4 regions of the Mesorhizobium hunchu genome follow, and region 2 is predicted to be linked to each of the others. Evidence: predicted binding sites of a transcription regulator. Region 2 holds the regulator's gene; each other region holds the start of a gene.
What was found. Region 2 encodes HrcA, which represses chaperone genes, less so after heat shock. Its sites were predicted from a motif close to GTTAGCACTCNCNNNNNGNGAGTGCTAAC; they were not measured.
Positions count from the first base shown of each region.

Region 1 (6,963 bases), on a different contig from region 2:
CTCAAGCGAATTTAGATTATAAAAAGGTCGACGCGCGCCACCCCGCGTGCCCTTCGCGCCGACCTCCGCACTACCGATTTCGCGGCGCGCATAACACTAGGCGCGCCATGTTTCGGAATAGCAAGCGTGTTTGTTGACGCGTCTGTTAATGCCTCGGAATGTAGCCGGCGCGTTACGTTGCCTGACCTCGCGCCGGCCGTGCGGTTGCACCGGTGACGGACCGCCGAAAGATGGATTCTTTCGCGAGCCTTGAATTGATGTCAATCAATGTTTTCGGGCGCAAGCGTCCGGACGGCTCCTTGAATGTCCGATACCTAAGCGGCTTTGCGCGTGCCTCACGAAACGAGATGAGACGCTGGCGTTTTTCATCCCAAAGGACGAGCTTCACGCAGCTGAGGCTTTCCAAGATGGTGATATGGCCGATGCTGCGCAGTTCCGGGTAGTCCCTCAGCACCTCCGGAAGCCGGTAATACGGCACCCGGCTCGAAAGATGGTGGACGTGATGGATGCCGATGTTGGCTGTCAACCACCGCAGGACTAACGGCAATTCATAGTATGAGGAACCGTGCAGGGCGGCGTCCTGGAACTGCCATTGCGGCTTTTGCGACCAGTGCGTTTCCTCGAACTGGTGCTGGACATAGAACAGCCAGATACCCGCCGATCCTGCCAGCACCACGACCGATAGCTGCACAAGCATGAACGTCTCGAAGCCGACCAACCAGACGAGGCCAAGGGCCAGAACCAGGATCGCCAGATTGGTGGCCATGGTCGAGATCCACGGCTCCATGCCCGAGCGCATCATGCCGAAGGGCAGCCTTTGCTTGAACAGGAAAAGCCAGATCGGGCCGATGCCGAACATCACGAACGGGTTGCGGTAGAGCCTGTAAGCGAGGCGGTGCGATCGCGAGAGGGATCGGTATTCAGCCACGGTCAGGGTCGTGATGTCGCCGACGCCGCGCTCGTCGAGATTGCCGGCAGAGGCGTGATGCGCCGCATGCGCGCGGCGCCAGTAATCATATGGCGTGAACGTAAGGACGCCGATCAGGCGACCGGTCCAGTCATCCGCCTTGCGGTGGGCGAAGAAGGAGCCGTGGCCGCAATCGTGTTGGATCATGAACAGGCGGAGCAGGAATCCCGCCGCTGGAATTGTCAGCGCCATCCCCCACCAGAAGCCATGATGCACCGCCAAGGCGGCAAGCGTCCAAAGGGCGACGAACGGGATGAGCGTGACCATCAGTTCGAGCAGACTGCGTCCCCTGCGCGGCTTCCGGTAGGCGGCGAGAATTTTGGGCCAGGCCCGTTCGCTGCCCCGGAGCGGGGAGATGGGTGCGTCGGTCAACGACAATGGGCGGGCCTCCATAGGTTTGGAGATTGCCGAACGGCACGATGCTGCAAGCGGAACTCGTGGCGTAGAGAAGTCATCACGCTTGGGGTTTCATATGAGACGGTTGTCCTCAACCGTTTGGCGGGCACGCCGGCGTGTGCCGTCGGTGTCGGCTTTCCGGCGCCGTTCGGCAGCCGCCTTGCGGATGCTTTCGAAGCGGTTTTGTTCGTTGTCTTCAGTTGCGGGCTTCGGATCGATTTTCTTCATGTAGACGATCATCGAATGGACTCCTTGGTGCGGATGGTCAAGCAGATCGCCGGAGATCCATCCGGCGATCGGGGGGCTCGCCTCAAAGACTATGCGGCGAGAGCCGTGGCGCAGCCCTGGACGCCCAGCCTGTCGGGGCTGGTCTGCCCGGGCATGGTCGCCCAGCCGCCGGCCTCGATGAACTGTCGTTTCGTGTAGCTGTCGCTCAGGGCCTTCAACTCGGCGAGTTTCGCCGCCTTGTCCGGTGCCGCGTTGAATCGTTCGACGCATATGGCGGACGCCAGTTCTCCGCGCGCGTTGTCACCTGCTGTCGCGGCCATCGCCTGCGAGGTGCCGCCGGTCACCCAGCCACCCCAGCTGAAGCCGACGGCTATCGTGGCGACGATTGCCGCGATGCACGCCCAGGCCAGCATGGTCTTCGAAGGCTGATAGTCTTCCCAACGCCGCGAGAGGGATCGTTTCGTCGTGCTTTGCATGGCCATGGTATCAATCCTTTCCGATTGAAGTTCCGATTGTCCCCGCCGGCGGCGGAGGGGTGGGCACTGCCTTCGTATGTTGGCTCGGGCGCGACGGCCTGAAACGAAATACGAAATCGGGAGATGCCATCCCTGGCATCCGCGACCGTCGATGCGCCTAGTCGCCCATCCCGCCCATGCCGCCGTTTCCGGCTGCAGAGGCGGCGGAATCCTTCGCCGGGATATCGGCAATCATCGCCTCCGCGGTTATCAGCAAGGCGGCGATCGAGCCGGCGTCCTGCAAGGCGGTGCGCACCACTTTGGCGGGATCGAGGATGCCGGCCTTGATCATGTCGACATAGGTCTCGGTCTGTGCGTCGAAGCCCTGGTTGTGATCCTTGCTGTCCGCGAGCTTGCCGATGACGATGGAGCCCTCGACGCCGGCGTTTTCGGCGATCTGCCGGACCGGCGCTTCCAGCGCCCTGAACACGATCGAAATGCCGGCGGTGATATCCGCATTGGCGCTTGTCAACGAGGCCAGTGCGGTCCTGGCGCGCAACAGTGCGACGCCGCCGCCCGGCACGATGCCTTCCTCGACGGCGGCGCGCGTGGCGTTCAGCGCGTCGTCGATGCGGTCCTTCTTTTCCTTGACCTCGGTCTCGGTCGCTCCGCCGACGCGGATCACTGCGACGCCGCCGGCGAGCTTGGCCAGCCGCTCCTGCAGCTTTTCCTTGTCGTAATCCGAGGTCGTTTCCTCGATCTGCGCCTTGATCTGGGCGATACGCGCAGCAATGCCTGCCTTGTCGCCGGCGCCGTCGACGATCGTGGTGGTGTCCTTCTCGATCAGCACGCGCTTGGCGCGGCCGAGCATGTCGAGCGTGACGTTTTCGAGCTTGATGCCGAGATCCTCGGAGATCATCTGGCCGGCGCTCAGCACGGCGATGTCTTCGAGCATCGCCTTGCGGCGGTCGCCGAAGCCCGGCGCCTTGACCGCCGCGACCTTGAGGCCGCCGCGCAGCTTGTTGACGACCAATGTCGCGAGCGCCTCGCCTTCGACGTCTTCCGAGATGATCAGCAGCGGCTTGCCGCTCTGCACGATCGCCTCGAGGATCGGCAGCACGGCCAGCAGGTTGCCGAGCTTCTTTTCATGGATGAGGATGTAAGGATCCTCCAGCTCCACGCGCATTTTCTCGGCGTTGGTGATGAAGTAGGGCGAAAGATAGCCGCGGTCGAACTGCATGCCCTCGACTACGTCGAGCTCGGTCTCTGCCGTCCTGGCTTCCTCCACGGTGATGACGCCTTCGTTACCGACCTTGTCCATCGCCTTGGCGATCATGGCGCCGACGCCGGCGTCGCCATTGGCCGCGATGGTTCCGACCTGGGCGATCTCGCCGGACGATTTGACCTTCTTCGACCAGGCCTGGATTTCTTCCACGACCGCGGCGACGCCGAGATCGATGCCGCGTTTCAAATCCATCGGATTCATGCCGGCCGCAACCAGCCTGACGCCTTCGCGCAGGATCGAGGCGGCAAGTACGGTGGCGGTAGTGGTGCCGTCGCCCGCAAGGTCGTTGGTTTTCGAAGCCACCTCGCGCACCATCTGGGCGCCCATGTTCTCGAATTTGTCGGCGAGTTCGATCTCCTTGGCGACCGTTACGCCGTCCTTGGTAATGCGCGGCGCGCCATAAGCTTTGTCGATGACGACGTTGCGGCCCTTCGGCCCCAACGTCACCTTGACGGCATTGTTGAGCAGCTCGACGCCGCGCAGCATCCTGTCGCGGGCATCGGTGGAGAATTTGATTTCCTTGGCAGCCATGGTGTTCGTCCAGTTCGATATTGAGATGCGGGATCGAAGATCAGGCGGCCTTCTTGGCCGCAGTACCAGTCTTCTCGACAATGCCCAGGATGTCGCTCTCCTTCATGATAAGGAGATCCTCACCGTCGATCCTGACCTCGGTGCCGGACCATTTGCCGAACAGGATGTGATCGCCCGCCTTGACGTCGAGCGGGGTCAGTGTGCCGCTTTCATCACGCGAACCAGGGCCGACGGCGATCACCTCGCCTTCCTGCGGCCTTTCCTTTGCCGTGTCGGGAATGATGATCCCGCCTTTGGATTTCAAATCGCCTTCAGCGCGTCGAATGACGACGCGGTCGTGAAGTGGCCGGAATTTCATTGGAATCTTTCTGCGGCAGGCGCGTAGGGCTGCCACGACACCAACATAGGGCGTTTGGCACTCGATTGATAGGAGTGCCAAAATTAATTCTTGCATATTTCAAAATATCTCTTTGATTATCTCATGTAATTTACAGAATTCCCCCTTTTTGAAGCTCCTATTGTTGGCTTCAAGCGGTTGTTTATTTTACGTAAATTGAATTTTTTAATTTGTGATCGGAAATAAAAATCTGTCCGCGCCTTGTTCGCAACTCAATTGAAGTGCATATAAGAGGCTCGTTGATTTGGCCGATTTGGCTTTTGCGGTGTCAGAGACCCGCCATTCACCACCGAATTCTCGATAGCGGCTCCATCGCGCCAATCCGGCGCGGATACCGCTCCGTTCGAACCCTGGAATGAACGCCGGCGCTGACCACGGATGTACTGGCAGCATCGGCATCGTTCCGGTTCGGATGGGAACAATGTGGAAGGCGCCTGTGCGTGCTCCTGCGGAAATCGTGACCATGGCCAGCCGTACCACACAGACCGTCGTTCGCTTCTCCGCACCATTCAGGCTGCCTGACATCGATACGGTGCAACCGGCTGGCGACTATCGCGTCGATCATGATGAGGAAACGATCGAGGGCGCCTCCTGGCTTGCGTGGCGACGTGTCGGCGCTTTCATCCACTTGCCGGCCATCGGTATGCGGGGACCTACACAGCAGATGGTACCGATCAATCCAGCGGACCTCGACGCCGCACTCGAAAGGGATAAACAACCATGACTTATATAAGCGGCCGGCAACCCGGCGTACGCTTTGTCCGGCCCGCCCCCGCAACCCATCTTTTTGCGGTGGGCCAAGCCGTCCGCCTGCGTAGCAGCTTTGGCACATTCCCTAAGACTGCGGAAATCTACCACATCACGGGCACGCTCCCGCCAAGGGGAAATTCGCTTCAGTACCGCATCCGCAACGATGACGAGCGCCATGAGCGGGTGGCGACACAAGACAGCCTGGAACCGATCCGTCCTCCGCAATCCAACGAGGGTGCAACTCTCATCATAAGGACGTTTGGCCATGGCTAAGGGACAGAAACGCAGCAATCGCGAGATGAGGAAGCCGAAGCAGGACAAGGCGCCGCCCAAGCCTGAAAGCGGGTTCAGCAACCCGATCAAGCTCGTTACAAACAGCAACGCCCCGCGTGGCAATGGCAAGGGCCGATGACCGTGGTCGGCGAGACCGGTGGCAAGAACGATGAAGATCGTGATCGAATTCTACCGGATCCGCGACGCCGACGATGCCCATGCCGTCATCGGTCGTGAAACCGTGGAGGTCGACGGTCTCGACGGCGCCATCGCAGCCGCACAGCTGTTGGCGCGGACCCTCGACATGCCACAGCGCCCTGACTCGATGATGATCACCGACGCGAACGGCAAGGTGCATTACTGTGGCATTATCGGCTTGGAAGCGGTAAACGAAGAAAGGCAATAAAATGAATACGCACATCAACAGCGGAGTTGAACGGAAGCGAATTGCCGCCGCGATTAGCGTCTGGGAAAATGAGGGCGGTGCGCCCGGACAGGATTCCATGCACCATCAGTATGGCCGCCGGATCGAAGCCGACCGCTCCTGGACGATCTATCATGTCTTTACCGGCATTCCGGCGCGCTTCGGCGACGCCGCCATGACCGGCCTGAGCCGCATGGACGCAACCAGCGGCATGCTGCGTCTCAACCTGCGCAACGCCGAGCGCCAACGTGAACGCCTCGAACTCTCGTCTTTCAAGACAATCCCGAAACCAGCGGAGTTCGGGTTATGACGCTGGCTTTCCCCAACCCAAGCCGCAGCTTCGACGAAGCGCGCAACGCCGTGCGCTTCATGGGCCACGACGGCATGTTCCAAATCCGCTTCTTCATCGAGGCGGGTGCGCTGACGAAATCGGATGCTGCCAGACGCGAAGCGGGGGCGCTGGAAGCCAGGTGCCTGACAGCCTTCGACGCGTTGCGCACATCCATCTACGATGTCGCGCGCGAGGCGTATTCCCACGGCCGCCGCGATTCCTACACGCTGACCGCCGCGGATTTTCGGTAACGCCTTACGATGCTGATCCGTTACGGCTATGAGATCACGCTGACGTGCCAGCAGCCCACCGCGTTGGTTTGCCTGCTCTCGGTCCACGAGGATCGCGCGGCCGAGATCACGGTGCCGGAAACGACCTTCACCAATCCCGACGTACGGGTGTCGACCTATCGCGATCTGTTCGGCAACCGCTGCCGCCGCCTCGTCGCTCCGGCAGGCGACCTGACGATGTGGGGCGACGCCACGATCGAGGACGACGGCAGGCCGGATAGGGTGGCGCTAAATGCCCAAGAAGTGCCCGTGCCGAACCTTCCAGACGACAGCCTCGTCTACCTCATGGGTAGCCGCTACTGCGAGACGGATAAGTTGAGCCAGCTCGCCTGGGATATCTTCGGCGCCGTTGTTCCGGGATGGGGCCGCGTGCAGGCGGTCTGCGACTTCGTCCACAACCACATCCGCTTCGACTACATGCAGGCCCGCTCGACGCGCACGGCCTTCGAGGCCTATCACGAGCGCGTCGGCGTCTGTCGCGACTTCGCGCACCTTGCCGTCGCGTTCTGCCGCTGCCTCAATATTCCCACCCGCTATGTCAACGGCTATCTCGGCGACATTGGCGTTCCGGTCGTCGACCCGATGGATTTCAGTGCCTGGATCGAAGTCTTCTTGGAAGGCGAATGGCACACATTC
Region 1 covers NZ_JBEBMG010000014.1:39,662-46,624, reverse strand. Annotated here, with positions in the region: gene ABMA46_RS19305 (fatty acid desaturase) at 173-1,360, opposite strand; gene ABMA46_RS19300 (hypothetical protein) at 1,436-1,603, opposite strand; gene ABMA46_RS19295 (hypothetical protein) at 1,681-2,073, opposite strand; gene groL (chaperonin GroEL) at 2,225-3,862, opposite strand; gene ABMA46_RS19285 (co-chaperone GroES) at 3,903-4,220, opposite strand; gene ABMA46_RS19280 (FHA domain-containing protein) at 4,723-4,983, shown strand; partial or broken gene ABMA46_RS19275 (hypothetical protein) at 4,980-5,279, shown strand; gene ABMA46_RS19270 (hypothetical protein) at 5,275-5,421, shown strand; gene ABMA46_RS19265 (hypothetical protein) at 5,452-5,688, shown strand; gene ABMA46_RS19260 (hypothetical protein) at 5,690-6,016, shown strand; gene ABMA46_RS19255 (DUF1488 family protein) at 6,013-6,288, shown strand; gene ABMA46_RS19250 (transglutaminase-like domain-containing protein) at 6,298-6,963, shown strand, end outside.
Region 1: ABMA46_RS19285 (co-chaperone GroES) is a predicted target of HrcA. The motif match lies at 4,274-4,302, and genes of this name have one in related genera.

Region 2 (6,963 bases):
CGGCCGCCCGGTAGCCGCGGAAGCGTTCGGCCTCGACAGAGGAAGGGTTTGCCTCCAGCGTGACCTCCGCGCCGGCGGCCACGGTCCAGTTGGACGCGATCGCATCGATCACGGCGCCGACCGTCTCCGGTTTCATCAGCGAAGGCGTGCCGCCGCCGAGGAAGATCGACGTCACCTCGCGCGGCCCGCTACGCGCGCGCATCGTGGCAAGCTCGGTCGCGAAGGCGCGGGAGAACCGCTCCTGATCCACCGGCTGATGGCGGACATGGCTGTTGAAATCGCAATACGGGCACTTCGCCGCGCAGAACGGCCAATGGACATAGACCCCGAAACCGGGCGTGCGGTCGAGGATCAACTGAACGTCTCCAGGAGACCGGAGCTTTCGTTCTGCAAAAGCAGACTACCCCCACCCCTAACCCCTCCCCGCAAGGGGGAGGGGGAGCTGCCGCATGCCAGGAATCCCCCTCCCCCTTGCGGGGAGGGGTTAGGGGTGGGGGTAAATAGCGTCGATAGGAGCATATTCAGGCCGAACCCAGCCGCGCCTCAGCGAATTTCTTGAACGCCCGCGCCCTGTGCGACAGCGCTTCGGCGTCTCCCGGCTTCCAGCCGTGTTTCTTCTCTGCCGTCATCTCGCCGAAGCTCTTGTCGTAGCCGTCGGGCACGAAGACGGGATCGTAGCCGAAGCCGAGCTCGCCGCGCGGCGGCCACACCAGCTTTCCTTCCGCCTCGCCGCGATAATATTCCGCCTCGCCGTCCGGGAAGGCCAGGCAGATGACGGCGACGAAGCGGCCGGTGCGCTGCGCCGGCTCGGTCGCGCCGGCCTTTTGCAGCGCGTCCTCGGTTTTTTGCATCGCCATGCCGAAATCGCGGCTGCCGTCCGGCTTCTCGGCCCAGTTGGCGGTATAGACGCCGGGCGCGCCGTCCAGCGCATCGACCACCAAGCCGGAATCGTCCGACATGGCCGGCAGGCCGGTGGCTTTTGCCGCGGCGAAGGCCTTGATGTAGGCATTCTCCTCGAAGGTCGTGCCGGTCTCTTCCGGTTCCGGCAGGCCGTATTCCCTGGCTGACTTCGCCTCGAAGCCGAACGGCGCCAGAAGATCGGCGAATTCGCGCAGCTTGCCTTCATTGTGGCTGGCGACGACAAAGCGTTTGCCTTCGAGAGGGTGCATCATGGTCTCCGGACTTAAAGGCCCCAGATTTTCGGTTCGGCGAATTCCAGCGAATTGCCGGATGGGTCGCGGAAATAGATCGAGCGGCCGCCTTGTTCCTGGCCCGGTTTGGGCGGCCAGTGGAAATCGGCTTCGATGGCGACGCCACGCTCGCCCAGTTTCGCTTTCCAGCGCTTGATCTCATCTTCCGTCGCTGCAAAGCACAGATGTCCCTCGCCGGCTGCGCCATGCGGCGGCACCGGCAGCTTCGCATCGGGGGAGGGCGGTTCTCTCGTCGCCTCGGCGTTGAACAGCAGGAGCACGCCCGCGCCACAGCGGAAGAACACATGCCGGCCATCCGCCCTGGCGATCCGCTCCAGCCCGAGGACATCGGCATAGAACGCCTCGGCCGCATCGAGGTCGGCGACGTAGAGGGCGGATTCGAGGATGGCGGAAGGTTGCATCTAGATCCCCACGGATCGAGGAACCTTACCCCCGCCCCTAGCCCCTCCCCTCAAGGGGGAGGGGGATTTGGCGTGCGGCAGCTCCCCCTTGAGGGGAGGAGCCAGGGGTGGGAGTGTGTGGTAGGACGTCGGAAAGTTCATCGACCGATCTACGAAACCGCCAGCTTCTGCAAATCCACCAGCCGCGCGATGCCCTTCTTGGCCAATCCCATCAGCGCGGAAAACTGCTCCTCGGAAAATGGCTCGCCCTCGGCCGTGCCCTGGATTTCGACAATCCCGCTTTTGCCGGTCATGACGAAATTGGCGTCGGTGCCGGCCGACGAATCCTCCAGATAGTCGAGGTCGATCACCGGCTGGCCGTCATGGATGCCGCAGGAAATGGCGGCGACGTGGTCCCTCAGCACCCTGTCCACCTTGACCATCTGGCGCGCCTCCATCCAGCGCAGGCAGTCGTGCAGCGCCACCCAGCCGCCGGTTATGGAGGCCGTGCGCGTGCCGCCGTCGGCCTGGATGACGTCGCAGTCGACCGTGATCTGAACCTCGCCCAGCGCCTGCATGTCCACCACCGCACGCAGCGAGCGGCCTATCAGGCGCTGGATTTCGAGCGTGCGGCCGCCCTGCTTGCCGGCCGACGCCTCGCGGCGCATGCGGTCGCCGGTCGAGCGCGGCAGCATGCCGTATTCGGCCGTCACCCAGCCCTTGCCGGAATTGCGCATCCAGCCCGGCACCTTCTCCTCCAGGCTCGCCGTGCACAGCACATGCGTGTCGCCGAATTTCACCAGGCACGAGCCTTCGGCGTGCTTGGACACGCCGCGCTCGAAGGAGATGGCGCGCATTTCATCGTTCTGGCGCTTGGAAGGACGCATCCGGGTCGCTCTCTGTTCTGAATCGTGCCGGGCTTGTAGCCCCCCCGCGCAGACGGCGCAAAGGAAAACCGCCCGCGCTTGCGCCGCCTGTGCCCAGGTCTATATCCTTGTCTCGGAGGTTGACCGATGACGAAGCCGATCACGGATCCCATCTTTCAGGCCGCGGCGCTGCAGTCGCCCGCCTTGCAGTCGCTCGACCAGCGCTCGCGCGAGATCTTCCGCCGCATCGTCGATTCCTATCTGCACGACGGCGAGCCGGTCGGCTCTCGCTCGCTCTCGCGCATCCTGCCTTCGTCGCTGTCTCCGGCCACGATCCGCAACGTCATGAGCGACCTGGAGCATCTTGGGCTGATCTACGCGCCGCACGTCTCGGCCGGCCGCCTGCCCACCCAGCAGGGCCTGCGCTTCTTCGTCGACGCCTTCATGGAACTGGGTGATCTGGCGGATGAGGAGCGCCGTGTCATCGAGACCCAGATCAAGGCGTCCGGCGAGGGCGCGTCGCTGGAGCATATGCTGACCGAGGCCAGCCAGATGCTGTCGGGCATGTCGCGCGGAGCCGGTCTCGTGCTGGCGGGCAAGAGCGAGGCCGCGCTCAAGCATATCGAATTCATCCAGCTCGAGCCCGGCAAGGCGCTGTGCGTGCTGGTGTCCCAGAACGGCGATGTCGAGAACCGCATCGTCGAGTTGCCGCCCGGCGTCACCGTCTCGCAACTGCACGAGGCGTCGAATTTCCTCAACGCGCACATCCGTGGCCGCACGTTGTCGGAAGCGCGCGGCGAGATCGAGCGGCTGAAGGAGGAAACCCGCCAGGCGCTCGATTCGCTGTCGCAGGACTTGGTGGAAAAGGGCCTTGCGGTATGGGCCGGCGCCGACAGCGGCCTGCCGGCACGGCTGATCGTGCGCGGCCGCGCCAACCTTCTGGAGAACGTCACTGCGCAGGCCGATATCGAATTGCTGCGTCATTTGTTCGACGACCTGGAGACGCAGGACGGCCTGATCCAGCTTCTCGACGTGGCCGAGCAGGGCTCGGGCGTGCGCATCTTCATCGGCTCGGAGAACAAGCTGTTCTCGCTCTCCGGTTCCTCGCTGGTGGTCGCGCCCTACCGCGACAAGGATGCCCGCGTCATCGGCGCGCTCGGCGTCATTGGCCCGACAAGGCTGAACTATGCCCGCATCGTGCCGATGGTGGACTATACGGCGCAACTCATCTCGCGCATGCTGCGTTGACCGACAGGCCTGCCGCGCAAGGAGCAACATCATGGCGTTCGAATCGATCAAGGCTGAAATCGACCTGCTGCTGGCCGCCATGATCAACCAGCCCGAGGACGCGCGCGAGATTCGCGAGCAGGTGCGCGAGAAGCTGAACGAATTGCGTGCGATGGGGATGCCGCTGCCGGCAGATCTGGTGGCGCTGGAATCGAAGCTCGATCGCGCCGAGGACGGCGACAGCGACGACTGATCCTTCGGCGGGCGCATCCGAGCTTGCCCTGAACGCAAGGGAGAGCAGCGTGAAAACAATCGCCCTGGCAATACTGGCTTCCTTTGCATTTGCCGGCTTCGCGAGCGCCCAGCAGCAAGCGAGCCCCCTGCAGGGAAAGGACGCCTTCGGCGGCTGGCGCGACGACAAGCCGGGAGTGTGGCGCCTGATCCGGCCCGGCGATCTGACCGCGCCCGATCTCGGCGGCTCGGCTTCCAACAGCGCGGACAAGGTGGCGGTGCCGCAGGCGGCCGCTCCCCGACTGCCGCAGGGGTTCTCGGCGACCATGATCGCCTCCGGCCTGCGCGGCCCGCGCGTCGTGCGTGTCGCGCCGAACGGCGACCTGTTCGTCGCCGACAGCCGTGCGAACCGCGTCCTCGTCTATCGTCTGGACGGCAGCGGCAAGGTCGCCGAAAAGGGAACCTTCGCCGATGGCCTGCGCCAGCCTTATGGCATTGCCTTCCATCCAGCGGACAGGCCGGAATGGGTCTATGTCGCCAATTCCGACAGCATCGTGCGGTTTCCCTATCGCGACGGCGACCTGAAGGCGTCCGGAAAACCCGAGACGATCGTGTCCGGCATCCCGGCCAACCATCACTGGACGCGCGACATCGTCTTCTCGTCCGACGGCAGGACGCTTTACCTGTCGGTCGGGTCCGGCTCCAACGTGGCCGAAGGCATCGGCAAGGCGCCCGAGGGCGGCATCGGGGCATGGGCGGCCGGCGAGGCGCCGGGAGCCGCGTGGGGATCGGAACAGGGCAGGGCCGAGGTGCGCGCCTACGATCCGGACGGCGGCAACGGCCGCGTCGTGGCGACGGGCCTGCGCAACTGCTCGGGCATGACGCTGCAACCCGCCACCGGCGCGCTCTGGTGCGTCGTCAACGAGCGCGACGGGCTGGGCGACGACCTGCCTTTCGAATACGCCACCAGCGTGAAGCAGGGCGCGTTCTACGGCTGGCCCTGGTACTATATCGGGTCCAACGAGGATCTGCGCCATGCCGGCGCGCGGCCGGACCTCGCTGGCAAGGTGACCGTCCCGGACGTTCTCATACAGGCCCATTCCGCGCCGCTCGGCATCGCCTTCTACCAAGGCAGCCAGTTTCCGGCGGAGTATCGCGGCGACGCCTTCGTCACCCTGCACGGCTCCTGGAACCGCGGCACGCGCACCGGCTACAAGGTCGTGCGCCTGAAGTTCGACAATGGCAGGCCGACGGGCGCCTATGAGGATTTCATGACCGGCTTCGTCGTTTCCGATGCCGCCGTCTGGGGCCGGCCCGTCGGCGTCGCTGTCGCGAAGGACGGCGCGCTGATCGTCACCGAGGACGGGTCGGGCACGATCTGGCGCGTGGCTTACAATGGTAAGTAAAAGCTAACCGAACTTGCGCCGCGCCTCCAGCGCCAGCCCCATGCCGACGCTGCCGAAGCGGTCGCCGTCGACCACCCGCGCCTGCGGCACCAACTGAAGGATCGCCTGCCGGGCCGCCGGAATGGCCGTCGAGCCGCCGGTCAGGAACACGGCGGTGATGTCTCCGGCGCTCAGCCCCGCATCCTCGATCGTCGCCGAAACGGTGGCGGCGACGCGCTGCACCGCCTGCGCGATCGTCTGGTCGAAGTCGCGCCGGGTCAGGCGAGGGGTGGCAATGTCGTAGGGCATCGCGATCACCGTCTCGTCCGCGTCGGTCAGCGCGATCTTGGCCTGCTCGACCGTGCCGGCCAGCGCATGGCCCAGCCGATGGTCGACGATGGTGATCATGCGTTCGACCAGATCAGGTCGCGCCGCCTCGAAGCGGATTTGCCTGAGGTCGTTCATCGCCTTGGGCGTATAGAGCAGGTTGATGCGGTGCCAGGTGGCGAGGTCGATGAAATAGCCGGCAGGCAGGTTGCGCTTGCCGTCCTTGGTCGGCGTCAGATAGCCCAGTTCCGGCATGACATGGGCGATCGATACCAGCCGGTCGAAATCCGTGCCGCCGATATGCACGCCGCGATTGGCGAGGATATCGTCCTTGCGGTCGGCGGCCCTGGCGCGCTCCGGCGAAACGCGGACGATGGAGAAGTCGGAGGTGCCGCCGCCCATGTCGACGATCAGCACCGTCTCCTCGCCGCGCACGGCCTGCTCGTAGTCGAGCGCCGCCGCGATCGGCTCGTATTGGAAGGCGATGTCGGTGAAACCCTGTGCCCGCGCGGCCTTTTCCAGTTCGTCCTGCGCCTTGCGGTCGGCGTGCGCGTCGTCGTCGACGAAATGCACGGGGCGGCCGAGGACGGCGCTTTCGAAAGGCGCTTCGGCGAAAGCCTCGGTGCGGCGCTTCAACTCGGCGATGAAAAGCCCGACAATGTCGATGAAGGCCATCGACCGCTTCTGGATGCGCGTCTTTTCATTGACCAGCGAACTGCCGAGGACGCTCTTCAGCGCCCGCATCAGCCGCCCTTCCACGCCATCGGCATAATTGGTGATCGCCTCGCGGCCGAAACGGGCGCGGTCGCCGTCGAAGGAGAAGAAGATGGCGCTGGGCAGCGTCGTCTCATCACCTTCCAGCGGAACGAGGCCGGCGCGCTCGTCCTGCGCCAGGCCGACGGTCGAATTCGACGTGCCAAAATCGATGCCGCCGATGACTGTTCGCATCGTCTCGTCCCGTCCTGTCTGGGAAGTCCCGTCGGTGGAAATGCCGGCGGCGGGCGCCGGGGTGCCGCGCCTAACCCGAACGGGCGCAAATGTCGAGACCGGCCGCCGGGTAAGGCGACGAGGCGCTGCTCGCCAGACAGCGACGGTAACGCAATTCGAATCCGTCCGCCTGAGGCCGCTGATGCTCGTGTTGCTTGTTGTTTGCGACAAAAAATACTGCAGAAGAGTTATTTTATAGAATATTGTTCCTTTGAAGTGACGTTTTCAGTACGTCCCGCACTCGGATTTTGCCACCCCCGACCCTATCTTCGGCCGAAACAATCCTGCCTGCCAAACCTTGGGGGAGCGAAGCCATGACCCAATCAGCCAATTCCGGCCCTGTCCCCGG
Region 2 covers NZ_JBEBMG010000002.1:277,734-284,696, forward strand. Annotated here, with positions in the region: gene hemW (radical SAM family heme chaperone HemW) at 1-355, opposite strand, end outside; gene rdgB (RdgB/HAM1 family non-canonical purine NTP pyrophosphatase) at 522-1,169, opposite strand; gene ABMA46_RS04830 (VOC family protein) at 1,184-1,612, opposite strand; gene rph (ribonuclease PH) at 1,762-2,478, opposite strand; gene hrcA (heat-inducible transcriptional repressor HrcA) at 2,605-3,705, shown strand; gene ABMA46_RS04845 (hypothetical protein) at 3,737-3,937, shown strand; gene ABMA46_RS04850 (PQQ-dependent sugar dehydrogenase) at 3,987-5,321, shown strand; gene ABMA46_RS04855 (Hsp70 family protein) at 5,325-6,575, opposite strand; gene cysK (cysteine synthase A) at 6,929-6,963, shown strand, end outside.

Region 3 (6,963 bases), on a different contig from region 2:
AATCCGCGCATCGACTTTTGCCACGAGCCGCCCCACGACAAGCATGGAGATCATCGTGCCGACGCCGCGCGGTCCCATCACGAGACCGGTGGTCACGCTCGGGTAGCCGAAGATGGTCGACAGCATCGGCGGCAGTAGCGCCATGGAAGCCAGGATCAGCACGCCCATGACGAAGATGAAGGCGAGGCCGGTGACGAAATTGCGGTCGAGAAATATGCGTGGATCGATGAAGGGGTGATCGGCGCTCATCATATGGATGATGAAGACCCAGAAGCCGCACAGCGACAGGCCGAGTTCGATCCATATCTCGACCGAGGAAAACCAGTCCACCTCGCCGCCGCGATCGAGCAGCATCTGCAGCGCGCCGACGCCAAGCGAGAGCATGGCGAAGCCGAAGAAATCGAAGCCGCGCGCGCGCCGGGGAATCTTCGGCAGGAAAATCAACATGCCCGCGAAAGCCAGGATGCCGATGGGCAGATTGATGAAGAACACCCAGCGCCAGGTAAGGTTCTCGGTGATCCAGCCGCCCAGCATCGGCCCGAGGATCGGGCCGAGCATGATGCCGGCGCCCCATATCGCCATCGCCTGGCCGTGGCGCTCCTTCGGGTTGATGTCGAGCAGGAACGTCTGGGAAAGCGGAACGATGGCCGCTCCGAAGACGCCTTGCAGGAGGCGGAAGAGCACCATCGTCTCCAGGCTCCACGCGATGCCGCACAGCATGGAGGAGACGGTGAACCCGACGACCGAGGTGAGAAACAGTTCCTTGCGGCCGAGCCGATCGGCCAGCCAGCCCGTCACCGGCGTCATGATTGCGGCCGCGACGATGTAGGAGGTCAGCACCCAGTTGATGTTGTCGGGCGACGCGCCGAGATTGCCCATCATCGTCGGCAGCGCCACGTTGGCGATCGTGGTGTCGAGCGCCTGCATGATCGTCGCCAACATGAGGGCGACCGTGATCAGCCCGCGATGCGGTACGTCATAGGGATTGACCGGATCAGCCTGGGCCATGATCTGAACTCAACCGCGACCGGCGCCTTACTCGTCCTGGGCGGCCACGGCGTGACCGCCGAGGAAGCTCGGCAGGCCGCGCGCCACGCCCGTATCGACGGACACGTCGGCGCTCATGCCGGCGCGCAGCGCCAGCTTGCCGCCGGCGTCGTCGAGTTTCAGCCGGACCGGAATGCGCTGGGTAACCTTGACCCAGTTGCCGGTGGCATTCTGCGCCGGAAGCAGCGAGAACTCGGCGCCGGTGCCGGCCCCGATGGCCTCGACCGTGGCCGCGAACGTCTTGTCCGGATAGGTGTCGAGAACGACCTCGGCCTTCTGACCGGGCTTCATGTTCGTCAGCTGCGTTTCCTTGAAATTGGCGTCGATCCAGGTGTCGCCCGTTTCGACCAGCGTGAACAGGGCCGTGCCGGTGGTCACATATTGACCGACCCGGAAAGACGCGGCCTGGTAAACCACGCCGTCCGCCGGCGCATGCACCGTGGTCTGGGCAAGGTCGTAGGCCGCCTTGGCGCGCGCCGCAAGGGCCGCCAGCACCGCAGGATGCTTGTCGGTCTCGATATCGGGATCGCCGCCGAGAGCCGCTTTAGCGCTCTCGATGCCCTGTTGCGCGACGGCCAGTTGCATCTTCGACTTGTCCAGATCGTTGCGCGCCTCGTCCAGCGACGACGTCGCGCTGATGCCCTTCTTTGCGAGATCGGCCGAGCGATCGTACTGCGACTGCGCGTAGTTGACTTCGCTCTGCGCAGACTTCTCCTGGGCAATCGCCTGATGATAGGCCGCGCGCAACTGCTCGACGTTCAGGCGCGCATTGGCCACGGCCGCATCGGCTTGTGCCAGTGCAATGTCATATGGCTGCGGATCGATGCGGAACAGCACGTCGCCTTTCTTGACAGCCTTGTTGTCGGCGACGTCGACGTCCACGATGCGACCAGCGGCATCGGCGGCAATTGAAACCCTCGCCTGCTGGAGATTCGCGTTTTCCGTCTCTTCGTAGCGACCGCCGGTCACCCATATGTAGCCGCCACCGACCAGGAGCAGAAGCGGCAGGGCGAGCATCAGGGCAAAGCGGCCCGTCCGGCGGCTTTTCCGTCTCGGCGCCACCGGCGCCGGATGTGCGGCTTCCGCCTGCTTCGGCGCATCCTGCTTCAGCGCTTCGTCCGCGGGCGTAGCCGGAGTCGGTTGGGCCGGTTGTGCCGGACCTTCCATCTCCACCTTGGTCACGTTCTCATCCACTTTTGCCACCGCGTTCATGCTGTTGTCATGCCTTCTGAAGTCTTGATCGTGCCGCAGGGCGGCTGTTCGCCATCGGACAGGTTTTCTGCCATCGCCTTGAGCGTGGAAATCAGGCCGCGACGGGTCTCCAGGGAAACGCCTCTGAGCGATTCCTCGTAGACTTCGGCAGCCAGCGCCTTGACCTCCGTATAAACCTCACGCGCCCTGGGCGTCGGATGGATGGTGCGGACACGACGGTCGTTGACATCCTGCCGCCGCTCGATCCAGCCGCCTTCCTCCATCCGGTCGATCAGGCGCGAAACGCTGATCGGCTCGATCTCGAGAAGTTCGGCCAGCCGTGCCTGCGCAACGCCCTCTTCCTTGGCGACACGTACCAGCAATCGCCATTGTGCGGCGGAAAGTCCTGTTTCACTGGCGCGCGCCTCGAAACGCTTGCGCAAAAGGCGCTGCACGTCGTGGATCAGGAATCCCAAATTCTCTATGCCATTCGAAACCATGAGCGGCATATATTATAAGCGTGCTTATCATTCAATCCGCTGCATCGCACAAAAACGCATGGCAGCCATGCCGGATCACGACGTCCCTAAGAACCGGTTACCGACCGGCGCCAGGAACGCTACAGGTCCAGATTCCAGTTCTGACCGACGAGATCCTTGCCGAAAGCGTGGTGTTTCTCCTCGTCGGCAAGCGTGAAGCCCGCCGCCTGATAGATGCGGCGCGCCGAGACCAGCACATCGTTCGTCCACAGGGTCAGCCGGCGATAGCCCTTCGCGCGGGCGAAGGCGATACATTCGTCGACCAGACGGCACCCGAGACCGAGACCGCGCGCCGAGGGCTCGACATAGAGAAGCCGAAGCTTGGCGATCGTATCGGATTTCTTCACGAGAAAGACCGAACCGATCACCTCGCCTCGCCGTTCGGCGACCCACGATGCCTCGCGCTCAGGGTCGAAATCCCTGACGAAGGCACCGAGGATTTCGGCCACAAGCGCCTCGTATGTCTCGTCCCACCCGTATTCACGGGCATAGAGCAGCCCTTGCCGATGTGTGATCCAACCGATGTCGCCCACCTGCAGCGGTCTCAGGATATAAGACGACGGCGGAGCATCGGCGCCAAGCAATGCACGTACATCTTCCATCGCGCCGACCAGACGCGCCCGGCTGGGTTCATCCAGGTGCGAGATCAACGCCGTCACCTGGTGTCTCGACGCAGCATCCAACGGGCCGAAAGCCTCACGGCCGGTCTTGGTCAGGACTATCGAAGCCTGGCGCGCGTCGGCATCGCTTGGCGTGCGCGCGATCAATCCATTCTCCTCGAAGCGCTTGAGCATCCGGCTGAGATAACCTGCGTCGAGACCCAGGCCGCGGCAGAGTTCGCTGGCGACGGATGCCTCGCGATGCGCGAGTTCATAGAGCACGCGCGCTTCGGTCAGCGAAAACCGGCTATCGAGCAACCCCTCGCTGAGCAGACCGATCTGCCGCGTATAGAAGCGGTTGAACCGTCGAACCGCAGCGATCGTGCCTTCCTCGGATATTTCCATTTCCGCCGACCTCCGATAACGACCGGCAGCATCGGAACTTTATTTGACTGAGTCAACTATCTATCGCGAACGATGCCATATTTGCGATCCTGCGTGGGGCAGGTCGGACAAAAGAGCGGCGCCTTCCGTTATTTTTACGTCGCGCGGGCTCGCGCTTCTTGACTCACGAAGTGAGGAAAACTATCTCACCGGCACGTTAGCACTCGCCAATGGGGAGTGCTAATTGTGTTCGGCGCAAGCCGGACGGAGGAATCCTTTCTCACATCGTACTGAGGCAAGCAAATGGCAAAGTCGAAGTTCCGCCCGCTTCATGACCGCGTGGTCGTCAAGCGTGTTGATTCCGAAGAGAAGACCGCTGGCGGCATCATCATCCCCGACACGGCGAAGGAAAAGCCGCAGGAAGGCGAAGTCATCGCCGTCGGTTCCGGCGCCCGCGACGAGGCCGGCAAGCTGGTTCCGCTGGACGTCAAGGCCGGCGACCGTGTGCTGTTCGGCAAGTGGTCCGGCACCGAAGTCAAGCTCAACGGCGAAGACCTTCTGATCATGAAGGAATCCGACATCATGGGCATCATCGGCTGATCGGCCGGCGTCCCATTCTTCACAAGCCAAACTGAATTTCGGATCTGAAGATCCAGGAGTATTGAAATGGCAGCCAAGGAAGTAAAATTCTCCCGTGACGCCCGCGAGCGCATGCTGCGCGGTGTCAACATCCTCGCCGATGCGGTGAAGGTCACGCTCGGCCCCAAGGGCCGCAACGTCGTCATCGACAAGTCGTTCGGCGCTCCGCGCATCACCAAGGACGGCGTCACCGTCGCCAAGGAGATCGAGCTGGAGGACAAGTTCGAGAACATGGGCGCCCAGATGGTGCGCGAAGTGGCCTCCAAGACCAACGACATCGCCGGCGACGGCACCACGACCGCCACGGTGCTCGCCCAGTCGATCGTTCAGGAAGGCGCCAAGGCGGTTGCCGCCGGCATGAACCCGATGGACCTGAAGCGCGGCATCGATCTCGCCGTCGGCGAAGTGGTCGCTGCTCTCGGCAAGTCGGCCAAGAAGATCAAGACCTCCGACGAAGTCGCTCAGGTCGGCACCATCTCGGCCAATGGCGATGAGTCGGTCGGCAAGATGATCGCCGAGGCGATGCAGAAGGTCGGCAACGAGGGCGTCATCACCGTCGAGGAAGCCAAGACCGCCGAGACCGAGCTGGAAGTGGTCGAGGGCATGCAGTTCGACCGCGGCTACCTGTCGCCCTACTTCGTCACCAACCCCGACAAGATGGTCGCCGAGTTGGAAGACGCTTACATCCTCCTGCACGAGAAGAAGCTCTCCAACCTGCAGGCGATGCTCCCGGTTCTGGAAGCCGTCGTCCAGACCTCCAAGCCGCTCCTCATCATCTCCGAGGACGTCGAAGGCGAGGCGCTTGCCACGCTGGTCGTCAACAAGCTGCGTGGCGGCCTGAAGATCGCCGCCGTCAAGGCTCCGGGCTTCGGCGACCGCCGCAAGGCCATGCTTGAGGACATCGCGATCCTGACCGGCGGCCAGGTGATCTCGGAAGACCTCGGCATCAAGCTCGAGAACGTCGGTCTCAACATGCTCGGCCGCGCCAAGCGCGTGCGCATCGAGAAGGAGAACACCACGATCGTCGACGGCGCCGGCAAGAAGGCCGAGATCCAGGGCCGCGTTGCCCAGATCAAGCAGCAGATCGAGGAGACCACCTCCGATTACGATCGCGAGAAGCTGCAGGAGCGCCTCGCCAAGCTGGCCGGTGGCGTCGCCGTCATCCGCGTCGGCGGTGCGACCGAGATCGAGGTCAAGGAGAAGAAGGACCGCGTCGACGACGCCCTGAACGCCACCCGCGCGGCGGTAGAGGAAGGCATCGTCTCCGGCGGCGGCACTGCTCTGCTGCGTGCGTCGACCGCCATCAAGGCGACCGGCGTCAACGCCGACCAGGCGGCCGGCATTGCCATCGTCAAGCGCGCCCTGCAGGCTCCGGCCCGCCAGATCGCGTCGAACGCGGGTGCTGAAGCCTCGATCGTTGCCGGCAAGATCCTCGAGAACAAGTCGGCCACCTTCGGCTACAACGCCCAGACCGGCGAATATGGCGACATGATCTCGCTCGGCATCGTCGATCCGGTCAAGGTCGTGCGCACCGCGCTGCAGGACGCCGCTTCGGTCGCCGGCCTGCTGGTCACCACCGAGGCCATGATCGCCGAAGCTCCGAAGAAGGACGCTCCGGCCCCGGCCATGCCCGGCGGCGGCATGGGCGGAATGGGTGGCATGGACTTCTGATCCAGCCTTTCAGGCACACAAAAAAGGGGCGGTCGGCAACGACCGCCCTTTTTCTTTCGGGGAAAAATGAGAGGACCTACCGGGACACGTTGCAGGCAGAGATGTCGCCGGACGCGAGGTCGCCTGACTTGGCTTCCTGTCGCGGCAGCATGATTTCAAGAATGGAACGGCATTGCGGCCGCGCCCCTCGATAGGGACGACGCCCCGTCACACGGTTGCGGCGCTCTTCGATTGGAAATCGGCGGAGTACCGCAATTCGCGCATGGGCCGCACCTTGGCGGTGGTCTCGGCATAGATCGGATGCGCCTTGTAGGCGGAAAGCGCAGCCTGGTCGGTGAACTCGGCATAGACCACGATATCGATCTCATCGGACATGGGATCGACCTTGCTGTTCAACGCCACCTCGAAGAATGTCGAATGAGGGATGCGGCCGAGTTCCATCAATCCGACGCGCACGCGCTCCATTTCGTTTTTGTCGCGGGCGCTGAAGAATACGATATGGCGGATCAACGATGCCTCCTGTGAAACGGGATCGACTATCCGGCCGCACCGACGGCGACCTGCCCCTTTCCGGAGGGTGGTTTTGGTTCCCCGGGATGCTCGCGTCAACCGGCAGCTTGTCGCGGGCGCGAGGCTGCCGAGACAGTCAGCCGGTGACCGAGCGGACGAGATGCGCCGTGAAGCGCATAACCTCGTCGATATATTGCCCGTGATTATAGATGATGTCCCACGCTGCGAAAAATCCCAATGCCGCGAAGAAGATGACGTAGCGCATGGCCGATCATATCATGCGTTTTCCAAACGATATAGTGACAGGCGGACGGCCGTCCCGCCTTCAGGGCGAGAACGATCCGGCAAACGACCGCGGGGGTCGCATGCGGGAAATCCTCGTT
Region 3 covers NZ_JBEBMG010000006.1:172,731-179,693, reverse strand. Annotated here, with positions in the region: gene ABMA46_RS12985 (DHA2 family efflux MFS transporter permease subunit) at 1-1,008, opposite strand, end outside; gene ABMA46_RS12980 (HlyD family secretion protein) at 1,036-2,259, opposite strand; gene ABMA46_RS12975 (MarR family winged helix-turn-helix transcriptional regulator) at 2,256-2,738, opposite strand; gene ABMA46_RS12970 (bifunctional helix-turn-helix transcriptional regulator/GNAT family N-acetyltransferase) at 2,858-3,781, opposite strand; gene groES (co-chaperone GroES) at 4,064-4,360, shown strand; gene groL (chaperonin GroEL) at 4,427-6,070, shown strand; gene ABMA46_RS12955 (Dabb family protein) at 6,278-6,580, opposite strand; gene ABMA46_RS12950 (hypothetical protein) at 6,717-6,845, opposite strand.
Region 3: groES (co-chaperone GroES) is a predicted target of HrcA. The motif match lies at 3,977-4,005, and genes of this name have one in related genera.

Region 4 (6,963 bases), on a different contig from region 2:
GAACAGCTTGGGAAGCGGCATCGGCCGCTTCCCAAGCTATCCAAACGTCAGCTTTTGATCGCGATGCGTTTCGCCTGCGACTGTGCTTTCGCCGTTTTCGGCAAGGTCACGGACAGGACGCCGTTCCTGAAGCGGGCGTCGATCCTGTCTTCCTCGATCTCGTAGCCGAGCGGGATGCGACGCTCGAAACGACCGTAATAGCGCTCCGAGAATTGCCGGCCCTTGTCCTCGGTCTCCGAACGCTTCTCGCCCCGCAGAGTCAGCACGCCATCATCGAGCAAGACCTCGATGTCCTTTTCTTCCATGCCGGGCACTTCGGCTGTCACCTTGATCTCTTTGTCGTTGTCGGAAATCTCGACGCTCGGCCAGTGCCCGCCGAAGGCGGATGCTCTGCCGAAGGAAGGCAGCCCACCATCGAAGCCGCGGAAAACGTTGTCGAACAGCCGGTTCACTTCGCGGTGCAGCGACAGGAACGGATCGCGCTCGCTGTCGCGGAAAAGGCTCGGGACGCGGCTCTCCTCGCGTCCCCAGGGAATAAGATCGCGTACGCTCATCGTCATTCTCCTTTCTATCGTCTTGGGCAAATCCTTTCCGGCGCCGGATTGCCTCAGGCAGCTTGTTTCTCAGTGGCCACCTTATCTGCGGCCTTGGCCTCGATGCGGGACCCCGCTTTGCCACTACCGATCTCGATCTTGCGCGGCTTCATCTCCTCGGGAATCTCGCGCTGTAGATCGATCGTCAGCAGGCCGTTGACGAGACCAGCTCCGGTCACCTTCACATGATCGGCAAGCTCGAAGCGGCGCTCGAACGGCCGCCCGGCAATGCCGCGATGCAGATAGTCGCCGTTGTCTTCCGCCGTTCTCTCGCCGGAGACGACAAGCATGTTGGGCTCGTGTACGATGCTTAGCTCTTCCTGGCCGAAGCCCGCCACCGCCATGGTGATGCGGTAGGCGTCTTCGCCTGTCCTGGCGATGTCGTAGGGCGGCCAGTTGTCGACGCTCGGCGTCCGGCTCGCGTTCTCCAGCAGGTCGAAAACACGATCGAAGCCGATGCTCGACCGATAAAGCGGGGAAAAATCGAATGCGGTTCTCATAGCCATATCCTCCATTGCTGAGCAACATGGGTACGAGGAGCGCCAAGGATGAGCGCTCCTTGACCTTGCCGACCCTAAAAGGGCGCCGGCGGATTCGATCTGGGAATTCGCTTTCCGCGCGTCAAGAGGTCGATCGCGGAACGTCCTTCGCCGACGCGCATTGTCTTGCCGTCGCCGGCGGGAATCTTCCGGTCAGCACCTTCCACATCAATGCGCAGGAGAGCGACCATGTCCATGACGCGGGAAGAGATCGTATCGGTCCTTGGGCCGACGGACGAAACGCTGGTCGCCGACATCCTGTCCACCGGCGCTTCCTTCGAGGAGTTGCGGGAAGCCTGGGTCTGGCTCAACGAGGACGAAGCGCTGATGGGCGAGGGACGGCCGCTGCCGGGCACGCGCGTCGCGGAACTGATCGACCTGCTGGACGCCGACGAGGACGATTGAGCGTTCCGGTGCCGGCATGAAGGTTCACGGTCTTGATGTTCTGCGCGGGGTTCCCATCTCCACGACAGGCGTGCATCGACAACGCCGTCCGATTGCTTGCTCGCAAAAGACGTCAAAAAGGAGGAAGTAATGAACGACGTTCGGTTTCCCGAACCTGTTACCCTCAAGTTTCCCAACGCTTCACGCAATGTCGCCAGCAGCTTCGAGGCGCTGGAGTGCCTGGACCAGCAGTGGCCCAAATGGGCGCGCGGGCGGAGCTGGCGCGTGGCGGAACGCGCCTGCCGGGATGCGCTAGACGGATGGCGCAGCGCACGCGACGCGCGCAAAGCCTTCCTCAAGGCGGCCAAACGGGCTGGATTGGTCCCGGCAGTGCGCGCTTCCCGCAAATCGCGTCCGGCACCGATGATCGACGGCCTGCGACCCGAACTGACCCTCAGTGGATGGCGATGACGCCGTCGACGGCCCGCCATTCCGACGGCTCGATGAGGCGATGGTGGGCGACGCGCACGGAGTGCAGCGCGCCCTCCAGTTCGCGTTCCCAATAACCGAGGAAGCCTTTCAGCTCCGGGAAGTGAGGGGCCAAATCATAGTCCTGCCAGAGGTAGAGTTGCAGCAGACTCGGGTGATCGGGAAGATGATAGTGGATTTCAGCCGTGGTCAGGCCGTAGCCTTCCATCTGCAGGCGGAATCCCCTGCTGACCGTGGTAGCCATATACGTCTCCTCTGCCTTGCGCCTCTATGCGTCCAGACAATCGAAGGTGCGTCGCCGACCGTCTGCGGCAGGCGAGGGCCCAGCCGTTCTGTCGAGCCGACATAGCGCGTCCATGATCGTGTCGAAGGAAACCGGTTGCTCGGCTCCCGGCGGTCGACGCAGCGCCGGAACGGATTCCACGGCGCAGGCGTCCGAGGCCCAGGACGACAGGATCGCACGCTTCTCCTGAATGTCGAGCGTGTCGTCCTTCAGGACGTCGTCGGGATGCCTGAAATGCCTCGCCGGCGACAACAGTCGGTCCAGCGCGAGGTCGGACGTTTCAGGAACGAGAGAGGGAATAATCGGTGTGGAATTCTGTCGGTCCATCTTGATCCTCCGTCTTTCCAAAAGCTCCTTTGCACGGTTTCGACTTCACAGCCTCGCCTATGGCGAAGCTTGGGATAATTTTGTTCGACCGTCTGGAAAATTCAAGCGGGAAATGCGCTGTTTCACTCCGATTAGCCGCGTGTTTTCATGGCACTAGCACTCATCTAGCGCGAGTGCCAAAATTTTTGCGCTAGCCTCTTGAAACCCGAAATCGCTGAAACTAGCTCGATAGGCGCGCGATGCCTGAAAGGGGGGCGCGCACCCCGTTCCGGTCCTGCCGGGCCGGTTCGGAGGGACCTCTCAAAATCTGTTTGTCCTGAAGGAGAACGATATGACGTTCCGTCCATTGCACGACCGTATCCTGGTCCGCCGCATCGAAGCCGATGAGAAAACCGCCGGCGGCATCATCATCCCCGACACCGCCAAGGAAAAGCCGCAGGAGGGCGAGGTCATCGCCGTCGGCCCCGGCGCACGCGACGAAAGCGGCAAACTCGTCGAACTCGACGTCAAGGTCGGCGACCGCATCCTGTTCGGCAAATGGTCCGGCACCGAGATCAAGCTGAATGGTGAGGACCTACTCATCATGAAGGAAAGTGACGTGATGGGCGTGATCGACCAGGCGGCCACGCTGAAGAAAGCGGCCTGATCGGCGCGAACCCGATATCAACCAGTCAACGAAAGCTGCCTATCGAAGGAGTGATCCAATGGCTGCCAAGGAAGTGAAGTTCCATTCCGACGCGCGCGAGCGCATGCTGCGCGGCGTCGACATTCTCGCCAATGCCGTGAAGGTGACGCTCGGTCCCAAGGGCCGCAACGTCGTCATCGACAAGTCGTTCGGCGCCCCGCGCATCACCAAGGACGGCGTGACGGTGGCGAAGGAAATCGAGCTCGAGGACAAGTTCGAGAACATGGGCGCGCAGATGGTTCGTGAGGTCGCCTCGAAGACCAACGATCTGGCCGGCGACGGCACGACAACCGCCACCGTTCTCGCTCAGGCCATCGTCCGGGAAGGCGCTAAGGCTGTCGCCTCCGGCATGAACCCGATGGACCTGAAGCGCGGTATCGACAAGGCGGTCGACGCCGTTGTCGCCGAGCTGAAGGCCAATGCCCGCAAGATCACGAAAAACGACGAGATCGCCCAGGTTGGCACCATCTCGGCCAACGGCGATGCCGAGATCGGTCGTTTCCTTGCCGAGGCGATGCAGAAGGTCGGCAACGAAGGTGTCATCACCGTCGAAGAGGCCAAGACCGCCGAGACCGAGTTGGAAGTCGTCGAAGGCATGCAGTTCGACCGGGGTTATCTCTCGCCCTACTTCATCACCAACCAGGACAAGATGCGGGTCGAACTGGAAGAGCCTTATGTGCTCATCCACGAAAAGAAGCTCGGCAATCTCCAGGCCATGCTTCCCGTTCTGGAAGCCGTCGTGCAGTCCGGCAAGCCGCTGCTGATCATCGCCGAGGACGTCGAGGGTGAGGCGCTGGCCACCCTGGTCGTCAACAAGCTGCGCGGCGGCCTCAAGGTCGCGGCCGTCAAGGCGCCGGGCTTCGGCGATCGCCGCAAGGCGATGCTGGAGGACATCGCCATCCTCACCGGCGGCACGGCGATCAGCGAGGATCTCGGCATCAAGCTGGAGAACGTCACGCTGCAGATGCTCGGCCGCGCCAAGAAGGTGGTGATCGAGAAAGAAAACACCACCATTGTCGACGGCGCCGGCCGCAAGGAAGAAATCCAGGGTCGCGTCACGCAGATCAAGGCGCAGATCGAGGAGACCACTTCTGACTACGACCGCGAGAAGCTGCAGGAGCGCCTGGCCAAGCTCGCCGGCGGCGTCGCGGTGATCCGCGTCGGCGGCGCTACGGAAGTCGAGGTCAAGGAGAAGAAGGACCGCGTCGACGATGCGCTGCACGCCACCCGCGCGGCTGTCGAAGAAGGCATCCTGCCCGGAGGCGGCGTGGCCCTGCTCAGGACCGTTAAGGCGCTCGACATGCTGGTCGCCGACAACGCCGATCAGAAATACGGCATCGATATCGTCCGCCGCGCCGTCGAGGCACCTGCTCGGCAGATCGCCGAGAATGCCGGTGCTGAAGGCTCCATCATCGTCGGCAAGCTGCGCGAGAAGACCGACTTCGCCTGGGGCTGGAATGCCCAGACCGGCGAATATGGCGACCTCTACCAGCAGGGCGTCATCGATCCGGCCAAAGTTGTGCGCACCGCGCTTCAGGACGCCGCTTCGGTCGCCGGCCTGCTGGTCACCACCGAGGCGATGGTGGCCGAGAAGTCGAAGAAGGAAGCGTCTGTCCCGGCAATGCCGGGCGGCGCGGGCATGGACTTCTGAGGCACTGATCACATGGCCCGCTCCCGTCACCGGGGGCGGGCATTTCGCAGATAATCCGGGGATGCTATGAACAAGATGACCGACATCGGATCCGTTCCAACGCCGACCCGTTCGCCGAGCGAGTTCCTCGCCTATGAAACGGAGTGCCGCAGCGCCTTGAAGCCGCTGCTGACGGGCCTGCTGGATAGGGCCGAATCCGCCGGCTGGAACCGCCGCACCGCAGCGTCCACGCTGATGTTCCTGGCCGCGCAGCACGTGTCGGCGGCGTCGGAGACATCCACAGTCGAGTGAAACCAAGATCGGTTCTCGCTGACGGCGCTCCAGAATGGAACGCACAACGTCCTGAGTAGTGGCGCGCAAATGCCCTTTTGGTCTTTCAACAGAGCGCTAATCCGATATGGTCGCCGATAGGGGGCAATCGAGGGCCGGACCGATGCAGGAATATCTGGATCACAAGCTCGAATGTCCCTATTGCGGAACGATCCGGCTTCGCATTCCCGTCGGTGCAACCGAAGCGACTGAAATCAAATGCGATGACTGCGGCAAACCTTTGGGCACTTGGGGCGAGCTACAGGACGATTTTGCAGAGCAAGGCGGCCATGACGGCATTTTTCGGCTGTCAAAAGGCAGGATCAAACGGATCGAGTAGGAAGCTCGCAGATCACACCGCCACCCGAGCACACGGATCCGGATGCGCATTTGCGTAAGAGATAGGAACGGCGACACCGTGGGTCGCCGCCCTGAGATCGCACTGCAGATCAGACGTGTAGCTGTTGACCGGAGCTTGCAGCTTTCGGTGTCGCCTCGTCCTCGACCAGAATGTCTTTCTTCCTGGCGAACTGCATGAGAATGCCGCGTGCTGTCTCTGCGTCGACTTCGCCGGCCAGTGCAGCTTTGCAGGCGCGAATCGCCGCCCTTTGCTCCGGACTGTTTCCACACCAATCCGTGACGAACTGGTAAGCATCCACGACCGAGTTCAGCTGCCGCGGAAAGCCGAGCCCGACCCACACGCGGACAGGCTTTTCGAAGGGTTGAGAAAGCATCGTATCCTCCCTTCGTCGCGTCAGGCGGAAACGCCGCCAGTCTCGCCGGCTTTCGGCCCGGTCATCCAGGGCATCGCCACGGAGACATCCTCGAGGATTTTCGCCGAACGGGCAAAGCCGGCGAACGCCTCGCGCGCCGCCTTCAGCGGCACAAGGCCATCGAACGCGCGGTGGCACGCCCGCGTCGCCGTTTCATAGATCACGCCACGGCGGTGCCTGGGCCATTCATGGAGAAAGTCGCAGGCATCCTCGAGACAGGCGATCTCCTGGATGAGACCTTCTGCGGCTCTCACAAATACGGGACTTTCGAATGTTCTCTCGCTCATTGAAACCTCCAATGGTTGAACGATTTCAGCTGGTTGAGGAATGGTCACCCCGGCAATCGGCAGCGACCAGGAGAAATATGTGAAGGCTGGTTTTCGGCGTCAAGACTATCTATTGCAGCAATTGCGGTGGCTATCTTGGCCTTTTGGGGAGAACTGCCGCGGGACTTCGCAAGGCAGATAGCGAACGCCGAAAGCATCGATCTCAATCATGGAACGATGACCAAAACGCGTAAGCGCGTCGCCGGGTCAATCAGGCGACTCGTCCGACCGTTCGATCAAGCCGAGACGTCAATACGGCCGCTCCTGTCGGAGCGCCTTTTCGGAACTGTTCTGTTCCGCACCGTCATCGGATCGATTCAGCGTCACCGTGCAGCGGATCAGGAAATTCCAGTCCGGCCCATGCTCAACGATGAGATGAAGGTCCGAAATCTCTTCGAAGTAGTGCTCGACGCTCTTCGGCCCATCATCGCAGCAGTACTCGATAACGGCCTTCCAGCGCTTTTCGCCATGAAGATTGATCACGTTGTTCATCTTCGCTCCGTAGCGGCCGCGATTTTCGATCAAGGCGAGAAGCCGGTTGCCGAAATCAATACAGTCGAACCGTGGGATCAATCCTGATCCCGGCGCCGGTCACGGCGGCGAT
Region 4 covers NZ_JBEBMG010000014.1:53,175-60,137, reverse strand. Annotated here, with positions in the region: gene ABMA46_RS19425 (Hsp20/alpha crystallin family protein) at 48-554, opposite strand; gene ABMA46_RS19420 (Hsp20 family protein) at 608-1,093, opposite strand; gene ABMA46_RS19415 (hypothetical protein) at 1,322-1,537, shown strand; gene ABMA46_RS19410 (DUF982 domain-containing protein) at 1,667-1,987, shown strand; gene ABMA46_RS19405 (usg protein) at 1,971-2,249, opposite strand; gene ABMA46_RS19400 (hypothetical protein) at 2,274-2,615, opposite strand; gene groES (co-chaperone GroES) at 2,947-3,261, shown strand; gene groL (chaperonin GroEL) at 3,320-4,951, shown strand; gene ABMA46_RS19385 (hypothetical protein) at 5,018-5,242, shown strand; gene ABMA46_RS19380 (hypothetical protein) at 5,385-5,600, shown strand; gene ABMA46_RS19375 (DUF982 domain-containing protein) at 5,710-5,994, opposite strand; gene ABMA46_RS19370 (DUF982 domain-containing protein) at 6,015-6,320, opposite strand; gene ABMA46_RS19365 (hypothetical protein) at 6,336-6,938, shown strand; gene ABMA46_RS19360 (DUF982 domain-containing protein) at 6,907-6,963, opposite strand, start outside.
Region 4: groES (co-chaperone GroES) is a predicted target of HrcA. The motif match lies at 2,768-2,796, and genes of this name have one in related genera.